2 regions of the Paenibacillus paludis genome follow, and region 1 is predicted to be linked to the other one. Evidence: a T-box and tRNA genes for the amino acid it is inferred to sense, from the RefSeq annotation. Region 1 holds a T-box; the other holds one or more tRNA genes.
The links. A T-box is a leader RNA that pairs with one kind of tRNA and senses whether it is charged. The one in region 1 lies ahead of lysS (lysine--tRNA ligase), so its partner is inferred to be a tRNA-Lys.

Region 1 (3,416 bases):
TTGTCCTTATCGTGACAAATTGCGTAAATTTCCGTCATCAGCTCTTGTTCATCCATTCCTTCTCTTCGCAGTAAGCTGCAAAAATCTTTAATCCATTCCTGTTCGCCGGGCTCTAAAGTCTGATAATAGGCGATGTCAGGTTCAGTATTCACTGTAATCATACGCTGCGGAACCCATTGTCTGATCCAATGCTCCGCACGGTTTGCGGTTTGTTGCAGCAGCTCCTCGTCGTGCCCTCCACCGTTACGTGCCACTATCTCCTTTAGCAGTTCGAAATCGAAGTTCACAAGCGGCAAAATACCGGAGACCTGACTGAAGCTTGGGGCCTTGGCCTCTGTAACATGGTTCATGGACAGCTCCAAAGCAGCTTTGATCTCTTCAGAGAGTGCTGGAGACGGGTAGGCTTCACGAAAACGCTCAAATTCTGCATAATTTCGGAGTACATCTTCATCCATCCCAATATGAAAAGCGGCATTCGGCTGATATTTTGCGAACAGAAACAATAGATTCTCCGGGGTATACACTTTCAGAAGATCCGCAGGCGTGTAATGATTTCCCGACGAGCTGGACATTTTGGCGTGGCTGCCTTTGATGCTGATGAATTCGTAAGGCACGTAATAAGGCGGCTTATTCTCAAAGATTTGTGCAGAAATCACACTGGCTACGTTGAAGCTGCCTGTTTCAGAGGAATGATCGCGTCCACCGGGCTCGAAAGCTACCCCTTCCATTCCCCAGCGCATCGGCCAGTCTATTTTCCAATGCAATTTGATTATAGCAGCCTCCGGGACAGAGACAGTGTTATGCTGACCACATGTACATGTATAGGATAGTGTTTCTGCCTGATCGTCAAAATCCACAACCGTAGTGCTGTCCTTTCCGCATTGCTCACAATATACATGAACTGGATAAAAAGCAGCTCTGTCTTCCGCACTGGCTTCCCCTGTTTTAAATGACATGAGAATATCGTAAATCTCCCCTCTGCGGCGCAGCGCTTGAAGAATGGCCGGATTGTAGCGGCGCGACTGATACTCCCTGCTCTGATAGATGAACTCGGGTGTAATCCCAAATGCCGTCAGCGCTTGTTCAAATTCTTGCTCGAAATGCTCCGCATAGGAGGAATGGCAGTCATAAGGACACGGAACCTTGGAATAAGGCAAACCAATATACCGTTCAAAGCCGGGATCGACATGATTAGGAACCTTCCGGAACCGGTCGAAGTCATCCCATGAAAAAATAAACCTCACTTCTTTGCCCGCTTTTTCGAGCGCTTTGCTTACAAAATAAGTCGTTGCGATCTCCCGGAAATTCCCGATATGTACCGAACCCGACGGGCTGATCCCCGAAGCACACACAAAGGATTGCCGCTCAGGATGCATTTCGATTAACTGACTCGCTATTTTTTCTGCCCAATGCATAACCAATCACCTCTAATTTTTTAGTTGGGAAAAGCAAAAAAGCTCCCGTCCGCAAGATTGTCATCTTGAGGACGAGAGCTATAATTAGCGTCGTGGTACCACCTCTGTTTGCGAACAGGTTACCCTGCTCACCTCTTCGGGTACGGCCATTACGCTTATACCCTATCTCTGTAACGGGAGATCCCGTCATACCATCCTTGAGCAAGCGACTCAATTCTGTATGAAGCTCGGAGACTTTATTCGTTGGAATCATCGCTGCTCCATTTCACCAGGCTGGAGCTCTCTGTGAACAATACGTTCCAAGTACTCTTCTCTTCATTGCTATTGTTGATGTAAGTTATTGTAAGCCATAGTAACCCGGTTCATGTACATCTGTCAATAACATCCGTTTGATGAATAGGTATGTTACGATAGCTTCAAGGAGGCTGATGAGATGAAAGAGAGCTGGGAACGGACAGAGCAACCTGTTTCACTGGAGCTTAAGCAAATTAAGGAGATTGTCGAGCCTGTATTCTCCGGGAAACGAGTAACCTATGCTGAAGCAATGTCTACTGGATTTCGAAATTCCAACTATAAGATCACTGTGGAGGGAATGGCTGACCCCTTTGTGCTTCGCCTGTACAGAGAGGATGGTAGGATCGCTTACAAAGAGCTGGCCATTGCCGGACTTATAAGTCCGACTGTCCCTGTAGCGAATTTTATTCATGTTGATACGAGCTGCACTATTTTTAATCAGCCGTGGGCTGTGCAGGAATGGAAACAAGGAATTCACTTACGTGATGTATTAAAAACCGGAACAGCTCTGGATGTCGCATCAGCCGCAGCTTCAATCGGCAGAGTTCTAAACGGCATACATAATTACACATTCCCGGAGTTTGGTTTCTTCGGCAAAGACCTGCGGATCTCCGAGCCGTTCAATACTGATGCCGAAGGTTTTCTCGCCTTCGTTGAGGACAGCCTCTTCCATAAACCTTGCGGGAGCTGGCTTGGTGATGAGCTGACACAAGCAGTTTGGTCCTTCTGCCAGTCAAATCTTGCAGCCTTGAAGGAAAGCCGGAGCCATGCCAGACCCGTCCTCGTCCATTCTGATTTTAACGGATTGAACATTCTGATGCAGCGGGATGCTGCAGACTGCTCTGTGTCAGCTGTACTGGATTGGGAGTTCGCTTTTTCCTGGAACAGATACGTTGATATTGGCAACATCCTGCGTTATGAAGCGGCTGATTCTGTCTTTGAGAAGCATTTTATTGCAGCCTATCAGGAGCACGGTACGGTTCTGGATAAGAACTGGCGGCTTCTCTCCAAGCTGGAGGATCTCATTGCCCTATGTGAACTGTTGAATCATTCTTCAAGAGAAACTCCCAACCGGATAAGGGATCTTCAGCAGTTGATTGCGAACACTGTCCTACCCTTCCGCTGATGTGTTTTATCCTGAACAACCTTCCTACAGCATGAAGACAGATACCTAAAATGTGCTGATTTCCCCTGTTGTTTACCCATTTCAAACAAACGCAAGTGCCATATATATAAGTTGAATAAGGTAAACACCTACACATTGGAGGGATATCATGTATAAACCGATCCGCAAAAAAAATTTCAGAAGAAGACCTTTGGTCATAAAAATCTAAAAACATAAAAGAGTTGAACCGAAAAGAATAAGACCTCTGGATATCTGGAGCACGATCCGTCCATCGGCTTTTAGGGCAATCGGTGCCCCAAACAGCGTTGTCAGCATAACTAAAGCAGATCAGCTTACCAAAATTCCTTTTCCTGTGGTTCAATTCGATTTATGCGGTGAGTTTCTACGATCTTGAAACTGAACGGCGGCGATCGGGTTGAAATCTTTGCCACCACCACAACTCCAGGCTTTATAGATCAATTTTCATTTGTTGTCACCACTTCGTTCGAAGCTGCCAGATTCCCGTCTCCTTGCTAACTAACGAATCTGCATTAAGAGACCGCTCCTAATTTCAGGAGCGGTCTCTTAGGGGGGTAACTCCA
Region 2 (3,416 bases), on a different contig from region 1:
CGCGAACCGTTGCGGCTTTGTGCAAGATGCTGGAGACATCGTATTCCGGAATGGTCAAGCCCGATAAGAACCCGACCATACTCACGGTCCCTCCAGTGCGAAGTGCATTTATGGATTTCCCCATCGTTGCCGCTCCTCCAACATCCAGAACATGGTCGACGCCGCCAGTCAGCTCTAACGCTGCCTTATCCCAATCAGGAACCTCCGAATAGTTGATCGTTTGCCATGCGCCAAGAGCTTTTGCTCGTTCCAGCTTGTCGTTGCTGCTCGACGTGATGATGACTCGTGCTCCGGCCATAAGCGAGAATTGAAGCCCGAAGATGGAGACACCGCCTGTTCCTTGCAGCAGCACAGTATCACCCGCTTGCAAACCACCGTATTCGATTAGCATGCTCCATGCGGTTAATGCCGCGATCGGCAGGGTGGAGGCCTCCTCATAAGTGAGGTGATCGGGAATAGGGACGACTCCGTCTTCATGCAGAACGACATACTCGGCCGCTACTCCGTTCAACGGACCTCCCAGACTTTCTTCTAACACCCCTGGTCTTGGGTTGCCGCCAATGAAGCGCTGTTGAAAATTACCTGCTACTCGTTGTCCGACCTGAAATCTAGTTACGCCTTGTCCAATGGCTACAATTTCTCCCGCTCCGTCTGATAATGGAATGAAGGGGAATTTAACTTCGATCGGCATTAATCCGCCGAGGACCACTAGATCCCGATAATTGAGAGAAGCTGCCCTCATGCGGATCAGCACCTCCTTAGGGCCTGGCGTTGGTTTGTCGATTTCCGTCATGGTTAATTCCTCAAAGCCGAAGCCGTTTGTCAGTTGTATAGCTTTCATCGTATTGTCCTCCCTGGAAGATCAGATTGATTACCCGGATTCTTAATTCTTATCCCCTTATTTGTCATAGTGGTGCTCTCCTTTTTGATACTATGTTATACTATGGAAACACTGTTACCAAAACTCAGAACTATTTTTCGATTTTTTTGAAAGTTAAGTAAAGCGCATTTATGGTAACAGTGTTTCCTGTAGGTATCATTGTATCCACTCAATTTCAGAAAGTCAATATGATTTTTGAGCCTCCATCGTTTATTGACAAGTGAAGGAAGGACAACTGTAAACAATTCCTGGTAACGAAAGTTGAAAACCTACCGAGAAGCTCGCATGCAAAATACTGAAAATCTCCGTAGGAGGACACTGGGAGATGTGCAAGCAGCCTATGTGATGGAGGAGTCGAGTGAATCGTTACGGACCGGGGAGCCTTTATTTCTCCAAGAAACGCTGTTTCGTCTATCTTACGGACTCAGATGCAGTTATTAGCTGATGTTCATATGAAATATTGCCTGATGGAGGGGGATAAGCGCAGTATGGTCCGTTAGCTCTGCAATATATGCTGATTAGCGAAAATAAAGTCTGTGGAGTCCGCAAGGAATTCAGGGTAGCAGTGGTTAGTCTGAAGTTGGATTTCGGAGTTAGCGGGCAGCCAGCCAATCGTAACTGGTGGTCGACCTTGGCATACAGTGTTGGGAGTGGCAGTCAGCATTAGCATTTGACGTTTGGGGATTTGGACTAGGCAGTTGGCGTTTACCTTTAACAACTGGGGTTCACAGGTTGAGCTCCGGATTGGATGCACGAGCGGGCTGTTGCCGTTGGCATTTGCAGCTCAGAAACCCCCACTCTCTCTTATTCCTCCAACTCCCATAAACAGCAAAAAAACGGCATTTCTGCCGTTTCTTCTGTGATGGACTCTCAGGGGCTCGAACCCTGGACAAATAGATTAAGAGTCTACTGCTCTACCAACTGAGCTAAGAGTCCATATGAAATTTGGTGGAGCCAAGGGGGATCGAACCCCTGACCTCATCGCTGCCAGCGATGCGCTCTCCCAGCTGAGCTATGGCCCCATGTGGCTGATTTAGAACTACAACTATGTATTCTAAAATCCGGACTGAGCTGTTAGCTCCCATCGCTTCGTCATGTTTAAGTTCCGTAGGCGACTTCTATATAATATAAAAAATCGCCTTCGGTGTCAACACTTTTTCAAAAAAAGTTTTTCGGGGTGTGCAAATTGCTTCTACAACCCCTCAAACTCCTCGGTGTTTTTAGAGAGCAGTCCCTTTAGTTCCTTCATAAACATGTTGATATCCTTGAACTGGCGGTACACGGAGGCGAAGCGGACGTAAGCGACCTCATCGACAGGGTAGAGCTGCTCCATGACCAGCTCGCCGATCTGACGGCTCTCCACTTCGGCTAAGGCGATGCCGCGCAGCGACTTCTCCACCTCGGAGACAATGGACTCCAGGCGCTCTACGGAGACGGGACGTTTCTCGCAGGCACGGATAAGGCCGCGCAGGATTTTGTCGCGGCTGAATTCTTCGCGGCTGCCGTCTTTTTTGATCACTATCAGCGGAGTTTCTTCAATCATCTCAAAGGTGGTAAACCGCTTGCTGCAGCGCTCACATTCCCGCCTGCGCCGGATGGACTTATTCTCGTTGGCCGGACGCGAGTCAAGCACTTTCGTATTCGTGTGATCGCAGTAAGGGCATTTCATAAGCCTTAAGTCACTTCCTTTTGCTTTAATGGTCGCTTTCCGGTCCGGCAATACGCCGGCTGCCGGTAAGCTGATTTTATTTCCAGAAAACACCGTTTATTTGATGTTATGAATATGCCATGTCCGGCACATAATACAGTTACCAACCGATAGGAGGTGAACAGCAATGAGCCAAAACAACAGCTCCAATAACCTGGTAGCTCCAAATTCACGCGGTGCCTTGGAACAACTGAAATATGAAGTTGCCCAAGAACTAGGTATCACGCTCTCCCCAGATGGATACCAAGGCAATAAAACTTCTTACGAAAACGGTTCGATCGGTGGTTACATCACTAAACGTCTTGTAACCCTGGCTGAGCAATCACTGGCAGGTCAATACAAATAACCTGTCCCCATAAGCTTGCCTAAAGAAGTATTAAACGGCCCACAAGGCTGTTTAATGCTTCTTTTTTCGTATAAATACAGTCTTCTCCCTTAGAACTCGCTGTAAATCTCCGTGTACTGGTCGTAGTAATAAATGACTCGCTGCACATAATGCCGGGTCTCGCCAAACGGGATATCCTTCACGGATGCCGCTGTACCGTCCCAATCGCCCTTTTCCAGCCAGCTCTTCACTTTCCCGGGGCCTGCGTTATAGGCCGCGATCACAGCCGTGCGGTTGCCATCAAACTGGCGGGAAAGCGATGACAAATACCAGGTTCCAAGCTCAATGTTAGCCGATGGCTCCCTCTTCAATTGCTGCAGCGAGACATCCGGAAGCTTGGCCTTTTCAAGCGCCCACTTCGCCGTATCCGGCATCAGCTGCATGAGTCCCAGTGCGCCTTTTTTGGACTCCCGGCCGGTCTTATAGTTCGTTTCCACCCGGAT

Region 2: it encodes a tRNA-Lys, which carries the amino acid that the T-box ahead of lysS (lysine--tRNA ligase) is inferred to sense. The anticodon was not compared.

Annotation. Positions count from the first base shown of each region.
Region 1 is NZ_JBGJZP010000021.1:77,635-81,050, forward strand. It holds gene lysS (lysine--tRNA ligase) at 1-1,415, opposite strand, end outside; T-box leader at 1,480-1,743, opposite strand; gene ACAN56_RS28775 (phosphotransferase family protein) at 1,849-2,835, shown strand.
Region 2 is NZ_JBGJZP010000005.1:361,768-365,183, forward strand. It holds gene ACAN56_RS12470 (zinc-dependent alcohol dehydrogenase family protein) at 1-841, opposite strand, end outside; tRNA gene ACAN56_RS12475 (tRNA-Lys) at 1,744-1,816, opposite strand; tRNA gene ACAN56_RS12480 (tRNA-Ala) at 1,827-1,902, opposite strand; gene nrdR (transcriptional regulator NrdR) at 2,073-2,549, opposite strand; gene ACAN56_RS12490 (alpha/beta-type small acid-soluble spore protein) at 2,716-2,934, shown strand; gene ACAN56_RS12495 (lytic transglycosylase domain-containing protein) at 3,024-3,416, opposite strand, start outside.